Regions from separate parts of the Streptomyces marianii genome, predicted to be linked through region 4. Evidence: riboswitches for the same ligand, from Rfam matches in the RefSeq annotation. Region 4 holds a riboswitch; each other region holds the start of a gene.

Region 1 (5,603 bases), 4.0 Mb from region 4:
TACGTCTCCGGCTTCCTCTACGGTCGGCTGGCGGGCCGCGGGGTGGAGGACTGCGCACGGCTGGGCGCGGTCGCCGGAGCATACGCCTGTACGGGGCACGGCAGTTCGGCGCTGATCGGTCGCGAGGGTCTGGTGTCCGCTCAGGTCTGACGCACCGGAGCGTACGTCTCTGCGTCCAGCCCGAAGGTCCAGGCGACTCCCTCCTTGGCGGTCCGGACCGTGGGCGGCACCCGCAGCCAGTACGTCTTGTGCGTACCGTCCGGCTCGGGCGTGGAGTTGACCACTTCCACCATCGTGACGTCCTCGTCGTCGGCGAGCGCGATCCGCCACAGACACCCGGTCTCGTCACGGCGCACCGGCCGGGCGCCCGACTCGGTCAGATAGCGTTCGAAGCCGTAGAACTCCAGCAGCACTCGGCGTAGCTCGGCGTTCTCCTCGGTGCGTATGCGCTCCGGCGTGAGTGAGGCCGGTCCGGCCAGGAACTCGGCAGGGACGGGCATGCCGCGCCAGGCGTGGAGTGCGAAGCCGTCCCGGAACGCGAGCGCCGGACCATCGCCCCGGTCGAGCCGGCCGGCCTCGTCACGGTGCAGTTCCACGGGGCGCTCGCAGATCACCACCGCCTGCTCGAACGGCCACCACCGGCCCGCGTGCTCCGCCACCCGGGCCAGGCCGGCGAGCCGGTCGCTGCGGCCGTCCCCGGCTTCGGGAGCGCCCGGAGCCGGGCACCGCGCGGCGCGGTCCCGGTCCCGGGCTCACTCCGGGTCCCGGACGCGGGTCCCTGAGCCGCCCCTTCCCGCAACGTCTCGGGCATCAGAGCGGCAGAAGGTCCGGGCGCTTCGGCTCCACGTGATCACCGGACGACTCGCCCCGGAGGCGCCGTCCGATCCAGGGCACGAGGTGCTCCCGGGCCCATTGGATGTTGTCGCGGCGGACCTCGTAGCCGCCGCGCGGCGGCAGCGGCGGCCACGGCTGGTCCGGGTCGGCGGGCACGTCCAGACCGAGCACCTGCGCCGCGCGCAGTGCCACGCGTGTGTGCCCCTCGGGCGAGAGGTGCAGCCGGTCGGTGTCCCAGGCCCGCCTGTCCTGCACGGACTTGAGCGACCAGAGGTCGAGGACGGGGCAGTCGTAGCGGTCGGCGATGGCACGGACGTGTGCCGTGTACGTGGCGATCTTGCCCCGGAGGTGGCGGAGCACGGGCACCCCGCGGGTGTCGAAGCCGGTCGTCACCATCACCGTGCCCACGGAGGCGGCGAGGTCGGCGACGGCCCGCTCGAAGCGTTCGGCGACGTCGTCGGGGTCGCTGCCGGGCCGGATGATGTCGTTCCCTCCGGCGCAGAACGTCACCAGGTCGGGGGCGAGTTCCCTGGCGCGCGGGACCTGCTCCTCGACGATCTGGTCCAGGAGCCTGCCGCGTACGGCGAGATTGGCGTAGCGGAAGGTGTGTTCGGGTAGGCGGTCGTCCAGTAGGACCGCGAGACGGTCCGCCCAGCCGACGAACCGGCTGTCGGGTCCGGGGTCTCCGACGCCCTCGGTGAAGCTGTCACCGATCGCCGCGTACGACCCGAAGGAGTCCTTTGCTCTTGATCGCGAATCATCTGCCACGTCGAGCCATCATTCACCTCTCGAAGTGGCCTACGCCACCGTAGGGAGGGGTTGACGACGCGTGACATAGACCACCAGGTCAGTTTTCGGCAAAGCGGGAACAGCCGTCGGACCCACCCCGCCGCCTTTCACCGACACCGGCCGGGGCCAGGAACGAAGCCGTCCGCCGGCCCCCTGCGCGGGGCCGGCGGACGAGGACGCCTCGCGAGGTACCGACGCGACGTCAGATCGTGACCCCGTGCTCGCGCAGGTAGGCCAGCGGGTCGATGTCCGACCCGTAACCGGGGCTGGTGCGGATCTCGAAGTGCAGGTGCGGGCCCGTGGAGTTGCCGGTCGAGCCGGACAGGCCGATCTGCTGGCCGCCCGTGACGCTCTCGCCGGAGGAGATGGAGAGCCGGGAGAGGTGGGCGTACTGCGAGTAGGTGCCGTCGTGGTGCTTGATGACGACCTCGTTGCCGTACGCACCGCTCCAGCCCGCCGAGACGACGGTACCGGGGCCGACGGCCTTCACGGACGTGCCGGTGGGAGCGATGAAGTCCACACCGGTGTGGTAGCCACTGGACCACAAGGCACCGGCGGTCTTGTAGGCGGTGCTGACGCCGCCGACCACCGGGGCGAAGTAGCCCGAGGGGATGTTCGCGACGGCGGCACCGGCGGCAGGAGCCTGGACGGGAGCGGCCGCGGGAGCCGAGGCGCCGCGCTCGGCGGTGCGGGAGGCGCGCTCGGCGGAGGCGACCGGCTTCTCGGCTTCGACCTTGGCCTTCGCCGGGGACTTCGCCTTCGCCTTGGCCTCGGCCTTCGACTGGGTCTTCGCCTGCGGCTTCGCGTCGGCAGCGGCCTTCGGCCCGGCGTGGAGGCTGAGCTTCAGACCCGGGTGGATCAGCGAGGGGTTCTCACCGACGGCAGCACGGTTGTCGGCGTAGAGCTTCTTCCAGCCGCCCGCGACGTCCTGCTCGGCGGCGATCTTCGACAGGTGGTCACCCGCCACGACGGTGTAGGCCTTGGCCGCCTTGCCGGCCTGCGGCGCCTGGGGGACGACGGTCTTGTGCACGGTCGGGGCGGCATGCCCGGCGGCGGGCGCGGACTGCCCGGCGGCGTTCGCGCCGGCGGCACCGATGAACGGGATGGCGATGGCGGCTCCGCCCGTGCCGGCGGCGACGAATCCGCGCCTGAACGGGCTGGTCCTCGGACGGCGGTGCTTCCCCTTACCGGGCATGGCGCATTCCTCTCCGCCGCCTGCGAGGTGAGCTGTCGGGTTCGGGCTGGAGCTGCCCGGCCGCGCCGTGGGCGCGGCTTCACCCCGAGCCGTCCGGGGTCATGGAACGGCGCAGTACCTGGGTCCCCCGCTCCTGCCACATGTGGGTGGGTGCGATATTCCGGACGGCGGCAGGATTAGGCGTTCCGACCGGATTGCGGTGACCGTAAGGGAGTCGGGTCAGCGCGAACAAGCCGTCATTTCGCCCGGGAATCGATCTGCCGGATATCAGCCCACATTTCCCGGTCACGCTCCGTGGATTACGGATCTTCGATTTCCGCACGGACAAGGGAGTTGGGCCGTCGCACACCCCACGGAACGTCACGGATATGATTCAGCTCACGGGTGGCCACCACCCCCTTTCCCAATCAGGACGCGACGCCCCAAAATAGTCAATTCGGACACATCGCTCATTGCGGACGCAATATATTCAAGTGTGCGAGTGACACAGAAAGCGGCTTTCACTCGTCTGGGCGGAATTCCATTCCCGCAACCACTGAATTGCCGAGGTTGACCCCACTCGGCGAGCGGCCTCGGCCCCGCGGGGAACAGACCGGGTTCGGGTCCAGCCCCCGCTCCGGCCCGGTCGCCCGTCCGCCGCCCGAGCCGGGCGTCGTCGACCACGAAGAGCTCCACGCCCATCGCCTCCGCCCGCACCGACGCGCCCGCCGCCGGGTCCTCCGCGGCCGCGTCGGCCCACTCGGTGGGCGGCCCGCCGGTGCGGACGGAGGAGTTCGTCCCGGTCGGTCGGGAACGGTGAGTAGCCGCTCCTCGCGCCGGGCAGGAGCCGGACCCGGCCGTCGCCGACCGCCTCGATCATCCAGACCTCTCAGACTCCGGCAACTCCGCACATCACCGAGGGGAGTTCGACGGGCGGCAACGGCCGGGCAGGCCCGGGTCGAAATAATTGCCTCAGGAACCGATGTCGTAGTGTCAGCACCGCGCCATCGTCGGCGAGCAGCGCCGACCGCAGACACGGAGGAGCCCCCGTGACGCAGCAGCTGCCCCAGACCCCGTCGACCGAGCCCGAACTGTCCGGTGTGCGCAACTTCCGGGACGTGGGCGGACTGCCGACCGTGGACGGACGGCGCGTTCGGTACGGACGGCTGTTCCGCAGCGGCCATCTCGCGCACGCTACGGACACCGACGCGGCCTTCCTCTCCTCGCTCGGGCTCCACACGATCTTCGACTTCCGCAATTCCGCGGACCAGCGGCTGGAGGGCCCGGACGTCGAACTCGCCGGGGTGCGCAACGTCAACATCCCGCTGTCCGACCCGGCCGACGGGGCCGAGTTCTGGCGGATGGTCCGGGACGGCGACCTCGACCAGCTGAAGTCGATCCTCGCCGACGGCCAGGCGGCCGGGCGGATGATCGCCTCGTACCGCCTGATCATCAAGGAGCGCACCGCCGAGCACAGCCGCGTCCTGCACGCGCTGGCCGAGGACAGCACGCCGGCGCTGATGCACTGCGCCGCGGGCAAGGACCGGGCGGGCCTGTCCATCGCCGTCTCGTTGCTGGCCGTGGGGGTCGAGCGGGACGCCATCGAGGCGGACTACCTCAAGTCGAACGACCCGCACCGGCGCTACAAGGTGCGTCGCAGCGAAAACTCCCCGGCCGGGATGTCACCCGAGGTGATGGAGTTGCTGAGCCCGCTGTTCGACGCCCGCGCCGAGTACCTGGCAGCGGCGTTCGAGACCATCGAGGAGGTCTGGGGCAGCACCGAGCGCTATCTCTCGGACGGCCTCGGCCTCACGAGCGCAACGCGGGAACGCCTCCGTGAGCGGCTGGTCGACGGGGCGGTCTGAGCGGCGGCGGGCGGCCCGGTCCGCAGCCGTACCGGGGCACCGGCACGGCGCGGGAATCGCCGGGCGGGCACGCGCCGCCCGGTGACCGTGGGGGCGCCCGGGGCAGTCCGGGCCGTTCAGCGGCCGGCGACCGCCTGTTTCACGAGGGTCCTGCCGAAGTCCCACATCAGCCCGCTGCCGCCGTGCGCGTCGTCCATGACGGCGGTGAAGGCCTCGACGAACCGGTCGACCTCCGGTTCGCCGATGATCAGCGGCGGAATCAGCTTGATCACTTCCAGCCGGTCGCCTGAGACCTGGGTGAGGATGCGGTGCCGCTGCAGCAGGGGCACGACCACCATCTGGGCGAACAGCCCCTTGCGGGCCGCCTGCAGCATCGTCCAGCGACTGCGGAGTTTCAGCGACGACGGTCTGCCGAACTCAATCCCGATCATCAGTCCGCGCCCGCGGACCTCGTGGAGCAGTTCGTAGCGGCCGACGAGCGCGGCGAGCCGTGTCCGCAGCAGGTCCCCGGTGGCCCTGGCGTTCGCGACGACCTGCTCGTCCTCGACCACCGACAGCACGGCGAGACCGGCCGCCATGGCCTGGGCATTGGAACCGAAACTCGCCGAGTGCACCAGCACCCGGTCCATCGACGAGTAGACCTTCTTGAAGATCCAGTCCTTGCCCAGGGTCGCGCCGACCGGCACATAGCCGCCCGACAGGGCCTTGGCGACGCAGACCAGGTCCGGCTCGACGCCGTCCTCGTGCTGGTGGGCGTAGAAGTCCCCGGTCCTGCCCAGCCCGGTCTGCACCTCGTCGGCGATCAGCAGCGCCCCGTGCCGGCGCAGCAGTTCCTGCGCGGCGCTCAGGAACCCCGGCGGCGCCTCGTGCACGCCCTTGCCCTGGATCGGCTCCACGACGAACCCGGCCACGTCGCCGCGTGCCAGTTCCCGCTCCAGCGC
Region 2 (5,603 bases), 580 kb from region 4:
GTCCGGGACGCCCTGAAGGTCTACGCGGAGCGCCGTCTCGGCGACGACCGGTAACCGAGTCGGCGGTCACCCGGCCGGGCGACCGGTCGCCCGGTGCGGCGCGGCCATCAGGAGGGCCCCTGGTGACCGTCGCGCGCGACGCCGCGGGGCTCTCGGCCGGTTGGCCGATGGCGACTCGTGGTGCGGCGCGGCGGCCGCCAGCCTGGATGGGGCGCGGTACCGTCCGCGACCCCGGGACGGACGCGGCGGGAGACCACTGGTGCGGCATCGACAACGCGGCGAGGGGCAGCGGGGGAACGGTGGCCGTCGCTTCGTCGCGGTACTCCCGTGGCTGCTGATCGTGGGCGGGGTCTTCTACGACCTGGGAACGCCGGACACCTTCACCGCGGCCCCTCTCTTCACGGCCGCGCCGCTGATCGCCGCACCCTTCTTCTCGATGCTCTACACACTGGCCACCGGGGTGGCGGCCTGCGCGGCGGTGACCGGCATGCACGTCTACAGCGAGAGGCTCCAGGGGATCCCTGCCGTCACCGAGTCGCTGACCGTGTTCACGGTCTCCGTACTGGCCCTCTTCATCAACCGGATCGTGCGGCGCAGCGGTGAGCGCCTGGCGTCGGCCCGCGTCGTCGCGGAGGCCGCGCAGCGGGCCGTGCTGCCCACGCCGGACGAGCGGATCGACGGCCTTCAGATCGCCGCCCGGTACGAGGCGGCCGAGCAGGACGCGTTCATCGGCGGGGACCTGTACGCCGCGCAGAAGACCCCGTACGGGGTGCGGCTGATCGTGGGCGACGTGCAGGGGAAGGGTCTGGGCGTGGTCGGGACGGTCGCCTTGGTGCTGGGCGCCTTCCGGGAGGCCGCCGAGCAGGAGGACTCGCTGGCGGGGGTGGCGCAGCGGCTGGAGCGGGCGCTCGCACGGGAGGGCGCGTGGGAATCCGGGTTCGGCGCCGTCGAGGGCTTCACCACCGCCGTGCTCGCCGAGATCCCGCGTGACGGCGATCGGATCAGGATCGTCAACCGGGGGCACCCTCCGCCGCTGCTGCTCGGGGCGGACGGCGCGCTGGTCGTGCTGGATCCGCCCGAGCGGGCGCTGCCCCTGGGGATCGGCCTCGGGGCCTGGCCGGACCGGACGTCCGAGACCCCCTATCCGCCCGGTGGCACGCTCCTCCTCTACACCGACGGCCTGTCCGAGGCACGGGACGCGCACGGCGTCATGTACGACCCGCGCCGGCGGCTGGGCGGCCGGGCCTTCTCCGGCCCGGAGGAACTGCTGGACGCGGTCGTCGCCGATGTGCGAAGGCACACGGGAGGGGCGGCGACGGACGACATGGCGCTGCTCGCGGTCACCCGGGGGGAGGGGCGGAGGCCGCCACGGCGCGGGATGGCGCCGGTCCCGCCGTGAGGGGCGGGGCGCCTCGCCACTTGGCGGTTCGGTGCCGGTGAGGCATGTGGGGCGTGAGGGCTGCCTGAGAAGCGCAATGCCACGGAACGTGATCGGAGGGGAGCCCTCCGCATAACAACTGACGAACCATCAGAAGCTTTGGGTCGAATGAAGGTCCATCAACTTGTCCGTTTCGGGGATGTTGTTGCAGGTAAGTCCCGGCCAACATCCTTAATGATCAGTCGGAACGCCTTGGAATCCGGGCTCGGTCTCTATTAACGTTCGATAACGCAGCGCGGTCGTCCCAGTCGTCGCCAGAGACGGCACCGTGCGCACGCGCCGAATCCCGCAAGGGAACCGGGGAACCAACTATTGGGGTGAATCGGGCACTTCGCGGTGCCCGTAGGAGACCTTCCTGCTCCGAACCCGTCAGCTAACCCGGTAGGCGAGAAGGAAGGAAAGGAGAACGCCTCCGTGGCGTCCAACGAGCCTGCCCTCCAGGAGCCCCCCACTGCGCAGTGGGTCCCCAGCGACCAGTGGGCTCCCGCCCCCGGGGCGGAGGAGTGGAACCCGACCGAGGAATCGGTCCGTCCCGTCCGTGGCAGGCACCGCGTCGTCAAGCAACGCAACGCGCTCGCACGGAGCTCCACCGTCCTCGGTGTCGGTGTCATCGCCGCGGTCGGTGCGGGTGGTATGGCCACCGCCCAGGACAAGCCCGCGGTCTCCATTTCCCTGCCCGACGTCATCGCGGACAAACTCCCCGACGCCGAATCGCTGCCCGGTGTCGGCTCCTTGATGTCGGACGACTCCGGCGACGAGGCAGTCGCGGACGGACCGCTCACCACGGCCGACATCACCGTCCAGGGTGGTGACGCGGGCGAGGCCCTGCGCGCCCGGATCCTCCAGCAGGCCGAGCAGCAGCAGGCCAAGGCCGAGGCTGAGGCCCGGGCGGCTGCCGAGCAGGCCGCCGTGGAGCAGGCCGCCGCCGAGGCGAAGCGGCAGGCGACCGAGGCCGCCGAAGCGGCCGCCGAGGCCGAGCGCAAGGCCGCGGAGGCCGAGCGCAAGGCCGCGGAGGAGGCCGCCCGCAAGGCGGAGGCCGAGCGCCTCGCCAAGCTCGCCGCGAGTTATTCGCTGCCGACCTCGTCGTACACGCTGACCTCCACCTACGGGCAGGCCGGATCCATGTGGTCCTCCGGCTACCACACGGGTCTCGACTTCGCCGCACCGACGGGCACCCCCGTCAAGGCCGTGCACGGCGGCACCATCAAGTCGGCAGGCTGGTCCGGTTCGTACGGCTACCGCATCGTGCTGGAGCTCGAGGACGGCACCGAGGTCTGGTACAGCCACCTGTCGTCGATGACCGTCGGCGTGGGGCAGAAGGTCTCCACCTCCGAGACCATCGGCCGCGTCGGCGCCACCGGCAACGTCACCGGCCCGCACCTCCACCTCGAGGTGCACACCCCGGGTGGCGACGGGGTCGACCCCGCCGCGTGGCTGCGGGACAAGGGCCTCTCCGTCTGATCCATCGGCACGGAGCCGCGCGCTGCGGTAGCCGTTGGCCCGGAGCCCCGTGCTCCGGCCCATCCTTGTGGAGCCTCGTGCTCCGGCCGACGACGGCCCGGTGACGTCCCACCGACGTCCACCGGGCCGTCGGCTGTGCATGCCCGGCTGCGCCTGCCGGCATCCATGCACCGCCGGCGTTCCCGCAGGCCCCGGGCGCCCGCCGGGGTGGCGTCAGCCGCGGTAGGGGTTGAAGCCGCTGTAGTCCAGATGGGGAGGGGGCTGCCAGGCGCGGCCCGTCGCGCGGGCGGCGTACGTCAGAGCCGGGCCCGCGAGATCCCGGCGCTGCCACAGATGGTGCAGCAGCTCCTGCTCCCGGGCGGCGAAGTCCGGCCCGGCCGTGCCCCGCTCGGCCCGGTGGCGGAGGAAGGCCAGGGAGGTGGCGAACACCTCGTACTCGGAGACGGCACGCGCGGCGGCGGCGCCGTGGGTGCGGCCCGCCAGATCGCGGGCCATCGTGCGGGCCTTCATCGAGGACAGGGCCAGCGGCTCGGTGGGCGCCAGCCAGCCGGCCGCGGCATAGGCCGGCAGTTCCGCCGCGACCGTGCGCAGCTCACGCTGCCGGGTCCACACCGCCAGCCAGGTCAGCAGACCGAAGGCGGGCACCATGAACGCCGCGTACACCGCGTAGAAACCCAGAGGGCCGAAGATGCCCGAGCCGTTCCACAGGGCGTGCATGCCCATGGAGAGGAGCAGGCCGAGTACGGGCAGTGCGACCCTGCGGACCGTCCGGTCCCGCGCGGTGGCGGCCGCCAGCCCGAAACCGATGCCCGTGAGCACCGTGAACAGCGGGTGCGCGAACGGAGACATCACGATCCGTACGAAGAAGGTGGCGGCCGTGACGGAGGCGAAGCCGGAGGTCCCGAACTCCTGGTCCTCGCCGAAGGCGTTGCCGAGATAGAGGATGTTCTCGGTGAACGCGAAGCCCGTCGCCGTGAAACCGGCGATCACGACACCGTCGACGAGGCCGGTGAAGTCCCGTCTCCGGAAGAGGAACAACAGAAGCACCGCGGCCGCCTTGGCGGTCTCCTCGACCACGGGGGCGATGACGGTCGCACCGATCGTGTCCGCGTGCGTCGGATCGGCCGTGGCCGTGGCTATCCACTGGGTCGCGAACGAGTTGGCGATGATCGCGACGAGGGCGGCCGCGCAGGCCCCCCAGGCGAAGGCGAAGACGAGGTTCCGCCAGGGCCCCGGCTCCACCCGGTCCAGCCAGCGGAACGCCCCCATCAGCAGGGGCACCGGCAGTACGGCGAGACCGAGCCCGACGAGGAAGCCCTCGGTGCCGGTCTGCTCGCGCACCAGCGCGAGGATCACCAGGCCCGAGAGTGCCAGCAGGGTGATCAGCGCCCAGGCGCGCACGGCCTTGCTGCGCCAGAAGTCGCGGCGCGGCTTGTAGCGCCAGCGGGCGCGCTCCGGTACGGCGTCGAACAGCGGCCGCTCGTCGCACGCCGGGACGGCGGGGCGGGCGGCCGGATGCGGCTGCGGGGACCAGTCGGACACCAGACGACCCTAACGAGCGGCACGGACAACGCGCGACGGCGTTGGTGCCGGTGGGTGCACCGCACCCACCGGAGTCAGGTCTCCCGGCGCCGGAAGAGGAGGTCGTGCACCACGTGCCCCTTGTCGAGGCCCTGGGCTTCGAAGCGGGTCAGCGGGCGGAAGGCGGGCCGGGGCGCGTAGCCGCCGGCGGCCTCGGTGTTCTCGAAGTCCGGATGGGCTCCGAGCACCTCGAGCATCTGCTCGGCGTACGGCTCCCAGTCCGTCGCGCAGTGCAGGACCGCGCCCGGCTTCATCCGGCTCGCCGCCAGGGTGAGGAACTCCGGCTGGATCAGCCGGCGCTTGTGGTGGCGCTTCTTGGGCCAGGGGTCGGGGAAGTACACCCGCAGGCCGTCGAGGGCGGCCGGGGGCAGCATCTCGCGGAGCAGGATGATCGCGTCGCCGTTTGCCACCCGCACATTGCTCAGGCCGGCCCGTTCCGCCAGCCCGAGCAGATTGCCCTGGCCGGGGGTGTGGACGTCCACGGCGAGGATGCCCGTGGCCGGGTCGGCCGCGGCCATCCGCGCGGTCGCCTCGCCCATGCCGAAGCCGATCTCCAGGACGACCGGCAGTCCGCCGAACATCTCGTCCAGACCGAGTGTGCGGAGCCCGTCGATGTCCAGCCCCCAGAGCGGCCAGAGGCGCCGCAGCGCGTCGGCCTGTCCGGCCGTCACCCGGCTCCGGCGCGGCTGGAAGCTGCGGATCCGCCGCTCGTGGTGCGAACCCGCGGGGTCGGCCGCGGGGCCGCCCGGGAACCGGGGCTCGCCCTTCGGCCGTGCGGCGGTGGCGGTACGAGGGGTGTCCCCGCGCGGACCCCCGGTGGTGACGTTCTCGAACTCAGACACAGACACAATGACCCGATTGTACGGTGGCGGACACCGGCCGAGGGCGGCCCGCGTCACACCTCGGCGAGATGGGCGAGCGCCCGCCTGGCCACCTCCCGGCCGATCGGCAGTGAGGCGGTAGCCGCCGGGGACGGTGCGTTCAGGACGTGGACCGCACGGGGCGACTCCTTGATCATGAAGTCGTCCACCAGGGTGCCGTCCCGGAGCACCGCCTGGGCCCGGACACCTGCGGCCACCGGCCGCAGGTCGTCCTCCGTGACGGCCGGCAGCAGCCGTCGCAC
Region 3 (5,603 bases), 3.0 Mb from region 4:
GCGGGCGTCGAGGTCCCCGACATCGAGGCCGCGGTCGACGAGGAGCTGGCCCGCTTCGCCGCCGAGGGGCCCACCGCGGAGGAGATGGAGCGCGCCCAGGCCCAGTTGGAGCGCGAGTGGCTGGACCGCCTCGGCACCGTCGCCGGCCGCGCCGACGAGCTGTGCCGGTACGCCGTGCTGTTCGGCGACCCGCAGCTGGCGCTCACCGCCGTCAAGCGGGTGCTCGACGTCACCGCAGACGAGGTGCAGGCCGTCGCCAAGGCCCGGCTGCGCCCGGACAACAGGGCGGTGCTCGTGTACGAGCCCGTCGCCGGAGCCGACGCCGGGAACGCCGAGGACAACGACGACGCAGAGGGGGCGGATCAGTGACCGACGCTGCCGTGACCATGGACCTCCATCCGCAGCCGCAGCCCGGCGAGGCCAGGCCCTGGGCATTTCCCGCGCCCGAGCGGGGCACGCTCGGCAACGGGCTGACCGTGCTGCGCTGCCACCGTCCCGGCCAGCAGGTCGTGGCCGTGGAGATCTTCCTCGACGCACCGCTGGACGCCGAGCCCGAAGGGCTGGACGGCGTCGCCACGATCATGGCCCGCGCACTGTCCGAGGGCACGGACAAGCACTCGGCCGAGGAGTTCGCCGCCGAGTTGGAGCGCTGTGGCGCCACGCTCGACTCCCACGCCGACCACCCGGGGGTGCGGATCTCCCTGGAGGTGCCGGTCTCGCGGCTGCCGAAGGCCCTCGGCCTGCTCGCCGAGGCGCTGCGCGCCCCGCTGTTCGCCGACAGCGAGGTGGAGCGGCTCGTGCGCAACCGGCTGGACGAGATCCCCCACGAGACGGCGAACCCGGCCCGCCGGGCCGCGAAGGAGCTCTCCCGGCAGCTGTTCCCGGCGTCCTCCCGGATGTCGCGGCCGCGGCAGGGCACGGAGGAGACCGTCGAGCGCATCGACTCCGCCGCGGTCCGGGCCTTCTACGAGGCGCACGTCCGCCCGGCCACGGCCACGGCCGTGGTCGTCGGTGACCTCGAAGGGGTGGACCTGGACGCCGTGCTGACCGACACGCTCGGTGCCTGGACGGGCGATTCGGCCGAGAGCCGCCCGATGCCGCAGATCACCGCCGACGACACCGGCCGCGTCGTCGTCGTCGACCGCCCCGGCGCCGTGCAGACCCAGTTGCTGATCGGCCGGATCGGCCCCGACCGCCACGACCGGGTCTGGCCCGCCCAGGTCCTGGGCACCTACTGCCTCGGTGGCACGCTCACCTCGCGCCTGGACCGCGTGCTGCGCGAGGAGAAGGGCTACACCTACGGGGTGCGGGCCTTCGGCCAGGTGCTGCGCTCGGACACCCCGGCGTCCCCGGGCGGGGCCTCCGGTGCCGCGATGCTCGCCATCAGCGGCTCGGTCGACACCCCGCACACCGGTCCCGCGCTCGACGACCTCTTCAGGGTGCTGCGCACCCTCGCCGCGGAGGGCCTGACCGACGCGGAGCGCGATGTCGCCGTGCAGAACCTGGTGGGCGTGGCGCCGCTGAAGTACGAGACGGCCGCCTCCGTGGCGGGCACGCTGGCCGACCAGGTCGAGCAGGGTCTCCCGGACGACTACCAGGCCCAGTTGTACGCGCGGCTTGCCGGGACCGGCACGGTGGAGGCGACCGCCGCGGTCGTCAGCGCCTTCCCCGTGGACCGGCTCGTCACGGTCCTCGTCGGGGACGCCTCCGAGATCGAGGAGCCCGTCCGGGCGCTCGGAATCGGTGAAGTGACCGTTGTCACGGGCTGATTGACCGCTCGCGCTCCGGCGCACGCGAAAGGGCTCCGCCGGTTTCACGCCGGCGGGGCCCTTTCGCGTACCCGGAACGACCTTCCCCTATGTCCGGTTTGATGGGGAGGAGTGGTGTCTGCCCTGTGGCGTGCACTACAAATATCCGTGTCTGTTTGGTGATTGAGCGAAGATCGGCTTAGCGTCTTCTGCGCTGTCCGCCAGTTGCACGCGCCGCACCCGCGGCATCGGGCAGCCATCGCCGAGTCCCCGTCCGGCGCGAGCCTGGGGAGCCGGGGACCCATATGTCCCCCGGGGTGAATCGGGCGCCTTCGCCGCCGTGCGGAGGGGTCCGTAGGAGACCTTCCTGCTCCGAACCCGTCAGCTAACCCGGTAGGCGAGAAGGAAGGAAAGGATCAGCCACTTCATGGCGTTCACCCGTGCCACCGGGAAGCACCGTGGTCCGAGCCGCCTGTCGCGCAAGAGCGCGGGCGTCGCCTCCGTCGCGGCCATCGCCACCACCGGCGTCATCGGCACTCTCGCCTCCCCGGCCTTCGCCGCCGAGGCCGAGGTCTCCGCTCCCGTCGAGGACACCGGCCTGACCCAGGCCGTCGCCGCCGACTCGCTCGCCGAGCGGATCGACGCCCAGGCGGAGGCCCAGCAGCAGGAGGCCGCCCTGGTCGCGGCCCAGGAGAAGGCCGAGGCCGAGGCCAAGCGCAAGGCCGAGCTCCGGGTGGAGGCCGCCCGTGACGCCGCGGAGCGTGCCGCCCGAGAGGCCGAGCGCAAGCGGCTGATGACGTACACGCTCCCGGTCGCCGGCTCCTACGTGAGCACCGACTACCACGCCGGGGGTGCCCAGTGGTCCTCCGGCAGCCACACCGGCGTCGACTTCCACGCCGCCTCCGGCACCGAGGTCGTCGCCGTCGGCATGGGCACCGTCGTGGAGGCCGGCTGGGGCGGCGCCTACGGCAACAACGTCGTCCTGCGCATGCACGACGGAACGTACACGCAGTACGGCCACCTGTCCTCGATCAGCGTCTCGGTCGGCCAGCAGGTCACCCCGGGCCAGCAGGTCGGCCTCGCCGGATCGACCGGGAACTCGTCCGGTCCCCACCTCCACTTCGAGGCCCGCACCGGCGAGGACTACGGCTCGGACATCGACCCGGTGTCGTACCTGCGCTCGCACGGCGTCCGCGTCTGACGCACACACCTTTCCGTCCGAGGCCCCGGCTCCTCTCCGAGCCGGGGCTTTCGGCGTATTCAGGCCAAAAGATAACCATGGATTACCATGGGTCTTCGGAAATTCCGGCCACCTGCCATAGAGTCACCGAAACAGACGTCGCTCGACGGGGTTTCGCGGCGATTAAAGCGGAGGTTCGGTATGCGCATTCCCGCGCGCTCGGTATGCACGGCGATCCGCGACGACATCGTCTCCGGTGCGTTCGAGCGCGGCAGCCGCCTCACCGAGGAGCAGCTGGCGCGCCGCTACGGAGTCTCGCGCGTCCCGGTCCGGGAGGCCCTGCGCACCCTGGAGTCGGAGGGCTTCGTCGTGACCCGCCGGCATGCCGGAGCGTGCGTGGCCGAGCCCACCGAGCAGGAGGCCGCCGACCTGCTGGAGATACGGCTGCTGCTGGAGCCCCTCGGCGCCGCCCGGGCCGCCCAGCGGCGCAGCGAGGCGCACCTCAAGGTGTTGCGCGGGCTGGTCAGACTGGGCCAGGACCGGGCCCGGCGCGGTCAGGGCGAGGACCTGCGCTCGCTCGGCGCCTGGTTCCACGAGACCCTGGCCCAGGCGTGCGGGAGCCCGGGGCTCACCGCGCTGCTGACCCAGCTCCGGCACAAGATCGCGTGGATGTACACGGTCGAGCGTCCCGCCCGTCCCGTCGAGGCGTGGGCCGAGCACGGCGCGATCGTGGACGCGGTGGCGCGCGGCGACGCGGAGCGCGCCCGCGCGCTCACGGCGCTGCACGCCGAGCGGACGACGGGCGCGCACCGGCTGCGGATCCCCACCGGCGTGAGGGTTTCGCAACATTCCGTAAACACGGCGGGCGACCGTATTTAACAGTCGCACCGTATACAAAGAGCGGCATTGTGTGCCGGGGGCTTTTTCCTGCTGCCGGAAAAGCAATTGGGGCAAAGCCCGGGGGAAATATGCGGGCCGCGGCGCCGGAAATCTCCGGCGCCGCGGCCCGCACATGAATTCATCGGTTTCAGACGGTCTCGGGAAGCTCCTCGAGGCCCTCGGCGACGAGCTTCGCCAGACGCTCCAGGGCGGCCTCCGCGCCCTCCGCGTCCGAGGCGAGCACGATCTCCTCGCCGCCCTGCGCCCCGAGGCCGAGCACCGCGAGCATCGAGGCGGCGTTGACCGGGGTGCCACCGGCCTTGGCGATCGTCACCGGAACGCCGGAAGCCGTGGCGGCACGAACGAAGATGGACGCGGGGCGGGCGTGCAGGCCCTCGGCCCAGCCGACATTGACGCGGCGCTCAGCCATGGTGGTGCCCTTCGAGTCTCAGCGGGAAGCGTTGGCGTGTTGTCTAGACCAGTCTCTCATGCGGTGCGGAGCACCCGGCCACCGGCCCCGGCTGGTGCGGGGCCGGGATCGGCCCTCCCAGCCTGCCCGCGCACTTCGGGGAACGCGACCCGTGCCGGAGCCTTACCCTTGCCCCATGCAGACCCCGTCGGACCACGCGTACCCCGACCACTGGGAAGCCGACGTGGTGCTGCGTGACGGTGGCACCGCGCACATCAGGCCCATCACCACCGAGGACGCCGAGCGGCTCGTCAGCTTCTACGAACAGGTCTCGGCAGAGTCCAAGTACTACCGGTTCTTCGCACCCTACCCACGGCTGTCGGCCAAGGACGTGCACCGGTTCACGCACCACGACTACGTGGACCGGGTGGGCCTCGCGGTGACCGTCGGCGGCGAGTTCATCGCGACCGTCCGCTTCGACCGCATCAACGCGCAGGGCCTGCCGGCGTCCGCCCCGGCGGACGAGGCCGAGGTCGCCTTCCTGGTGCAGGACGCCCACCAGGGCCGGGGTGTGGCCTCCACCCTGCTGGAACACATCGCGGCCGTCGCGCGGGAGCGCGGGATCAGGCGGTTCGCGGCGGAGGTGCTCCCCGCCAACAACAAGATGATCAAGGTGTTCACCGACGCGGGTTACACCCAGCGGCGCAGCTTCGAGGACGGTTCCGTCCACCTCACGCTCGACCTCGAACCGACGGCCCGGTCCCTGGCGGTCCAGCGCGCCCGCGAACAGCGGGCCGAGGCCCGCTCCGTCCAGCGCCTCCTGGCTCCCCGCTCGGTGGCGGTGATCGGCGCCGGCCGTGCGCCCGGCGGGGTGGGGCGGGCCGTGTTGCGCAATCTGATCGACGCCGGGTACACCGGGCGGACGTACGCGGTGAACCGTTCCCTCGTCCTCGACATGGACGAGATCGACGGGGTACCCGCGCACCGCTCGGTGGGGGAGATCGTCGCGGCGACCGGCGAGCCCGTCGACCTGGCGGTCGTCGCCGTCCCCGCCGAACGCGTGCCCGAGGTCGTCGCGGACTGCGGCGAGCACGGCGTGCAGGGACTCGTCGTGCTCGCCGCGGGGTATGGGGAGAGCGGCCCGGAAGGGCTGGAACGGCAGCGCGAACTGGTACGCCAGGCGCGCTCGTACGGGATGCGGATCATCGGGCCGAACGCGTTCGGGATCATCAACACCGCGGACGGGGTGCGGCTCAACGCCTCACTCGCCCCGGAGTCGCCCGCGCGCGGCCGGACCGGGCTGTTCACCCAGTCCGGTGCCATCGGCATAGCGCTCCTCAGCGGACTGCACCGGCGGGGCACTGGACTGTCGTCCTTCATCTCCGCA
Region 4 (5,603 bases):
CCGGCTGCCCGACTTGCGGCTTGCGGTCGATCCGTCGGAATTGCGGTGGCGTGGGGGGCTCATCATGCGCGGATTGCGCACTCTGCCCGTTGAATTCACCCACCGCTGAATCTGACGGACAGTCAAGACTGTGACTTTTACGTGATCTCCGCTGCACCGACTTGTGACTGACGTCGGAGTGCGGCTACGTTCACCCCGACTCCGGGTCATCGAGGTCAATCACCTCGAGAGTCCCTGGAGTTTTCTGTAGTCACACGGAAGGCGCACCGCATGCTGTCCGGGAACGGCCGACACCGCCGACCTCGTCAGGTCCCCGCCCTCATCGTCGCGGCAGGGGTGACCGGATCGGCCATCGCCATCCCGCTGCTCGGCGCGGGTTCCGCGTCCGCCGCCGACACCGCCACCTGGAACCGCGTCGCGGACTGCGAGAGCGGCGGCGACTGGAGTGCCAACCTCGGCAACGGTTACTACGGCGGCCTCCAGATGTCCCAGGAGATATGGGAGGCCTACGGCGGCACCGCGTACGCGCCGCGCGCGGACCTCGCCAGCCCCTCCGAGCAGATCTCGGTCGCCGAGATGGTGCTCGCCGCCCAGGGTGCCTCCGCCTGGCAGAGCTGCGGATCGATCACGGGTCTGGGCGGCGGTGGCTCCGAGTCCACCGGCACCCCGTCGGCCGACCCGCTGGGCGATGTCGTGAAGGGACCCTCGTTCGGTGACGGGGCGGACGCCGTGCCCGAGCCGGATGCCGGGGACCCCTTGCCTGCCGGATCCCGGTCGGGCCCGGGCGAGTCCGCCTCCGAGTCGCCCGAGTCGCCCGAGCCGTCCGGGCAGTCCTCCTCGCCGGCCGGGTCCCCGCAGCCCGCCGGATCCGCCGAGGGCTCCGCCGGGAGCGCGGAGGCGTCCGGCGAGGCGGGGGCGGAGGCGGGCACCGGCAAGCATCGGGGCACCCCCGCCACCGAAGGGGATGAGGCAGGCAATTCGGGCGATGACCATGAATCTGGTCGACATGCCTCACTGGGTGATGGAGCGACGCGGGATGGTGCCGTCACGGGAGACGAGTACGTCGTCCGCATCGGCGACAACCTCTCGTCGATCGCCGACGCGAACCAGGTGCCCGGCGGCTGGCCCGCCCTCTATGAGGCGAACCAGGACGTCGTCGGCTCCGACGCGGACCTCATCCTGCCTGGCCAGAGTCTCGATCTCGGCCCGGAAAAGGGCCAGTTGAAGGAGTAGTTCGGGCGCTTATGTCCGGTTCTGTGCGAGTGAGACAAGAGTCTCTTCCGGTCAACTGGCGCTGCTAGCCGGTCAACTCCGGTCATCGCGGCTCCCACCTGCGAAAACGGACATGTTGCCCCGTCAGTTTTGGGCGATTTCTCCCCGATGTTCGTCTTTGAACATCGGGGAGACGTGTGTCTACGGTCTGAACCGCTCGCAACGCGGGCCCCGTCGACCGCACGCCGAATCCTGCCGGCGGCCGCCGGGAACAGTCGTCGCGCAAGCGCCGAAGGCAGGAGCGGGGGACCCAAGGTAAGTGCCGGACAGGCCCGATGAGGGCTGCCCGGCTAGGGGTGGAGCCGTGCGTTCGTCGCACGGCCGGGCACCACATCGGCCCGAACCCGACAGCTCACCTCGCAGGCGTCGGTGAGGAGAACTTCGATGCTGCTTTCCGGCAAGGGCAAGCACCGTCGCCCGACGGTCTTCCAGCGGTCCACCCGTGTCGCCACGCTCGCCGGTGTGGCCGGCGCCGCCATCGCCGCCCCGCTGATGGCCTCGGGCACCGCGTCCGCCGCCACCGCCTCCGAGTGGGACGCCGTCGCCCAGTGCGAGTCCGGCGGCAACTGGTCGATCAACACCGGCAACGGCTACTACGGCGGGCTGCAGTTCTCGGCCTCCACCTGGGCCGCCTACGGGGGCACCGCGTTCGCCCCCACCGCCGACAAGGCCAGCAAGGCGCAGCAGATCCAGATCGCCGAGAAGGTCCTGGCGGGCCAGGGCAAGGGTGCCTGGCCGAACTGCGGCACCGGACTGTCGAACGCCTCGTACGGCGGAGCCGCCCCGGCCGCCCCCAAGGCCGCCGAGCCCAAGGCCGAGCCCGCCGCCCCGAAGCGAGCCGAGGCCCCGACCAGCCGCTCCGAGCGCGCCGCCGCCCCGGTCAAGAAGGGCGACGGCGAGTACACGGTCAAGGCCGGCGACACCCTCAGCGGGATCGCCGACTCCGAGAAGGTCAAGGGCGGCTGGAAGAAGCTGTTCGAGCTGAACAAGGACATCGTCGAGGACGCGAACGTCATCCACCCCGGCCAGAAGCTCCACCTGAGCTGATGCCCGGCCCGGGGACCCTCGCGGTCACCCCCGGCCCCGGCCCTGCGTGGCATCCCCCGTACTCCCCGCTGTCCGGCGGGCACGGGGGGTACTCCAGGGCCGGGGTCTTTGTCCGTTCCGGCCGGTTTTCCGTCCCACGGGGCGGGCATCTGCCGGACGATGCCACCCGGGCGGTTAGGCTCTTGCCGCAAGGCCGAAGCGGCCCTGCACCGACACGGCCCCGCTTGTGTCACCTCACGCGTCACATCCCAGAAGGAGATGCTCGTGCCGTCCATCGACGTCGTCGTAGCCCGGGAAATCCTGGACTCCCGAGGCAACCCCACGGTCGAGGTCGAGGTCGGCCTCGACGACGGCAGCACCGGCCGTGCTGCCGTTCCGTCCGGTGCGTCCACCGGCGCCTTCGAGGCCCTCGAGCTCCGCGACGGCGACCCGAACCGCTACCTTGGCAAGGGCGTCGAGAAGGCCGTCCTCGCCGTCATCGAGCAGATCGGCCCCGAGCTCGTCGGCTACGACGCCACCGAGCAGCGCCTGATCGACCAGGCGATGTTCGACCTCGACGCCACCCCAGACAAGTCCTCCCTCGGCGCCAACGCGATCCTCGGCGTCTCCCTCGCCGTCGCGCACGCCGCCTCCGAGGCGTCCGACCTGCCGCTGTTCCGCTACCTCGGCGGCCCGAACGCGCACCTGCTGCCCGTTCCGATGATGAACATCCTGAACGGCGGCTCGCACGCCGACTCCAACGTGGACATCCAGGAGTTCATGATCGCGCCCATCGGCGCGGAGTCCTTCTCCGAGGCCCTGCGCTGGGGCACCGAGGTCTACCACACCCTGAAGAAGGTCCTGAAGGAGAAGGGACTCTCCACCGGACTCGGCGACGAGGGCGGCTTCGCCCCGAACCTGGGCTCCAACCGCGATGCCCTCGACCTCATCCTCGAGGCGATCAAGAAGGCCGGCTACACGCCGGGCAAGGACATCGCGCTCGCGCTCGACGTCGCCGCCTCCGAGTTCTACAAGGACGGCGCCTACGAGTTCGAGGGCAAGTCCCGCTCGGCCGCCGAGATGACCGAGTACTACGAGGAGCTGGTCTCCGCCTACCCGCTGGTCTCGATCGAGGACCCGCTGTTCGAGGACGACTGGGACGGCTGGAAGACGATCACCGAGAAGCTCGGTGCCAAGGTCCAGCTGGTCGGCGACGACCTGTTCGTGACCAACCCCGAGCGCCTCGCCCGCGGTATCGACGAGGCCGCCGCCAACGCCCTCCTGGTCAAGGTCAACCAGATCGGCTCGCTGACCGAGACCCTCGACGCGGTCGAGCTGGCCCAGCGCAGCGGCTTCAAGTGCATGATGTCCCACCGATCCGGCGAGACCGAGGACGTCACCATCGCCGACCTGGCCGTCGCCACCAACTGCGGTCAGATCAAGACCGGTGCCCCGGCCCGTTCCGAGCGCGTCGCCAAGTACAACCAGCTCCTGCGCATCGAGGAGATCCTCGACGACGCCGCGGTGTACGCCGGCCGCAGCGCGTTCCCGCGCTTCAAGGGCTGATTCCGGACGCCCTCGCCGGGCGGCGAGCCCGGCGGGGGCGGAGGTTGCCTACGTCCCCGCACACGGTCCCGTACCGTGTGCGGGGACGTACGCACGTGAAGGGGAGGCGCACTGATGGCCCGGGACCGGTTCTCCACCGCGACCAGGCTGCGGCTGCTCGGTGAGCAGACCGCCGCCCGCGTCTACCGTTCGCAGTCCCGCCGGCAGGCTCGGCGTTCCCGGCTCACCGGCCGGGCCGCCTTCCTCGCACTCGTCGTATGCTCGATGATCGTCGCGCTCGCCTATCCGATGCGTGCGTACGTGTCGCAGCAGAACGAGGTCGACGAGCAGCAGCGGCTCGCCGCCGCGGCCCGCGAGCGCGTGGAGCGGCTGCGCGACGAGAAGGCCCGCCTCCAGGACGACGCGTACGTCATGCGGCTGGCCCGTGAGCACCTGCACATGGTCCGGCCCGGCGAGACCGGGTACATCGTGGTCGACCCGCGGGCGGCCCGTGAGCCACGTGCCGAGGAGGCCGGTGTCGGCCGTCCCTGGTACTCGAACGTCTGGGACGGCGTCGACCGCGCCGACGCGCGACGCTAGCCAAGACACGGAACCGACGAAGAGACATACACATCCCATGGACACGCCCCCGCCGAGCACCGCTCCCACCCCGCCCACCGCGGAGGACATCGCCGCCTTCGAGGAGCAGCTCGGCCGCCCGCCGCGCGGTCTGCGGGCCATCGCCCACCGCTGCCCCTGCGGCCGGCCCGACGTGGTCGAGACGGCACCGCGGCTGGAGGACGGCACGCCCTTCCCGACGCTGTACTACCTGACCTGCCCGCGTGCGGCCTCGGCCATCGGCACGCTCGAGGCGAACGGCGTCATGAAGGAGATGACCGAGCGCCTGCAGGCCGATCCCGACCTGGCGGCGGCGTACCGGGCGGCGCACGAGGACTACGTCCGGCGCCGGGACGAGATCGAGGAGCTGAAGGACTTCCCCAGCGCCGGTGGCATGCCGGACCGGGTGAAGTGCCTGCATGTCCTGGTCGCCCACTCGCTCGCGGCCGGCCCCGGAGTGAACCCCCTGGGTGACGAGGCCATCGCGATGCTCCCGGAGTGGTGGGCCAAGGGCCCGTGCGTGACCGCGGGAGCGGGGGACCGCGCGAGCGCGGGCACGGAGGACGGCGCATGACCCGGGTCGCCGCCGTCGACTGCGGCACGAACTCGATCCGGCTGCTCATCGCCGACGTGGACGCCTCGACCGGTGAACTGACCGAGCTCGACCGGCGGATGACCATCGTCCGGCTCGGCCAGGGCGTCGACCGCACCGGCCGGCTGGCCCCCGAGGCCCTGGAGCGCACCTTCGCGGCCTGCCGGGAGTACGCGGGGATCATCAAGGAGCACGGAGCGGAGAGGGTCCGCTTCGTGGCGACCTCAGCCTCCCGGGATGCCGAGAACCGCGACGAGTTCGTGAGCGGTGTGGTCGGCATCCTCGGGGTCGAGCCCGAGGTGATCAGTGGTGACCAGGAGGCCGAGTTCTCCTTCACCGGGGCCACCAAGGAGCTCCCGGGCCACGAGGAGCGGCTGGTCGTGGACATCGGCGGCGGCTCGACCGAGTTCGTCATCGGCCGCGGCCACGTCGAGGCCGCCCGCTCGGTGGACATCGGCTGCGTCCGGCTGACGGAGCGTCACGTACGCAGCGACCCTCCGGCGCCGGAGGAGATCGCCGCGGTCCGGGCGGACATCGAGGCGGCGCTGGA

What was found. A riboswitch is a leader RNA that binds a small molecule or an ion and turns the genes downstream of it on or off. The one in region 4 is predicted to bind cyclic di-AMP.
Region 1: another riboswitch for cyclic di-AMP. It lies ahead of FEF34_RS05050 (M23 family metallopeptidase); the one in region 4 lies ahead of FEF34_RS22920 (LysM peptidoglycan-binding domain-containing protein).
Region 2: another riboswitch for cyclic di-AMP. It lies ahead of FEF34_RS20265 (M23 family metallopeptidase); the one in region 4 lies ahead of FEF34_RS22920 (LysM peptidoglycan-binding domain-containing protein).
Region 3: another riboswitch for cyclic di-AMP. It lies ahead of FEF34_RS09045 (M23 family metallopeptidase); the one in region 4 lies ahead of FEF34_RS22920 (LysM peptidoglycan-binding domain-containing protein).

What each region holds. Positions count from the first base shown of each region.
Region 1 is NZ_VAWE01000001.1:1,092,433-1,098,035, forward strand. It holds gene FEF34_RS05035 (carbohydrate kinase family protein) at 1-150, shown strand, start outside; partial or broken gene FEF34_RS05040 (DUF6745 domain-containing protein) at 141-701, opposite strand; gene FEF34_RS05045 (SGNH/GDSL hydrolase family protein) at 811-1,602, opposite strand; gene FEF34_RS05050 (M23 family metallopeptidase) at 1,826-2,818, opposite strand; cyclic di-AMP (ydaO/yuaA leader) riboswitch at 2,823-2,983, opposite strand; gene FEF34_RS05055 (tyrosine-protein phosphatase) at 3,847-4,662, shown strand; gene FEF34_RS05060 (aspartate aminotransferase family protein) at 4,779-5,603, opposite strand, start outside.
Region 2 is NZ_VAWE01000001.1:4,490,006-4,495,608, forward strand. It holds gene FEF34_RS20255 (MerR family transcriptional regulator) at 1-54, shown strand, start outside; gene FEF34_RS20260 (PP2C family protein-serine/threonine phosphatase) at 260-1,399, shown strand; cyclic di-AMP (ydaO/yuaA leader) riboswitch at 1,706-1,841, shown strand; gene FEF34_RS20265 (M23 family metallopeptidase) at 1,853-2,899, shown strand; gene FEF34_RS20270 (PrsW family intramembrane metalloprotease) at 3,113-4,441, opposite strand; gene trmB (tRNA (guanosine(46)-N7)-methyltransferase TrmB) at 4,516-5,322, opposite strand; gene lhgO (L-2-hydroxyglutarate oxidase) at 5,376-5,603, opposite strand, start outside.
Region 3 is NZ_VAWE01000001.1:2,026,305-2,031,907, reverse strand. It holds gene FEF34_RS09055 (M16 family metallopeptidase) at 1-369, shown strand, start outside; gene FEF34_RS09050 (M16 family metallopeptidase) at 387-1,769, shown strand; cyclic di-AMP (ydaO/yuaA leader) riboswitch at 1,999-2,162, shown strand; gene FEF34_RS09045 (M23 family metallopeptidase) at 2,176-2,949, shown strand; gene FEF34_RS09040 (GntR family transcriptional regulator) at 3,130-3,807, shown strand; gene FEF34_RS09035 (HPr family phosphocarrier protein) at 3,956-4,237, opposite strand; gene FEF34_RS09030 (bifunctional acetate--CoA ligase family protein/GNAT family N-acetyltransferase) at 4,413-5,603, shown strand, end outside.
Region 4 is NZ_VAWE01000001.1:5,070,608-5,076,210, forward strand. It holds gene FEF34_RS22910 (cytochrome P450 family protein) at 1-109, shown strand, start outside; gene FEF34_RS43955 (LysM peptidoglycan-binding domain-containing protein) at 271-1,233, shown strand; cyclic di-AMP (ydaO/yuaA leader) riboswitch at 1,490-1,653, shown strand; gene FEF34_RS22920 (LysM peptidoglycan-binding domain-containing protein) at 1,657-2,319, shown strand; gene eno (phosphopyruvate hydratase) at 2,584-3,864, shown strand; gene FEF34_RS22930 (FtsB family cell division protein) at 3,979-4,443, shown strand; gene FEF34_RS22935 (DUF501 domain-containing protein) at 4,481-5,035, shown strand; gene FEF34_RS22940 (Ppx/GppA phosphatase family protein) at 5,032-5,603, shown strand, end outside.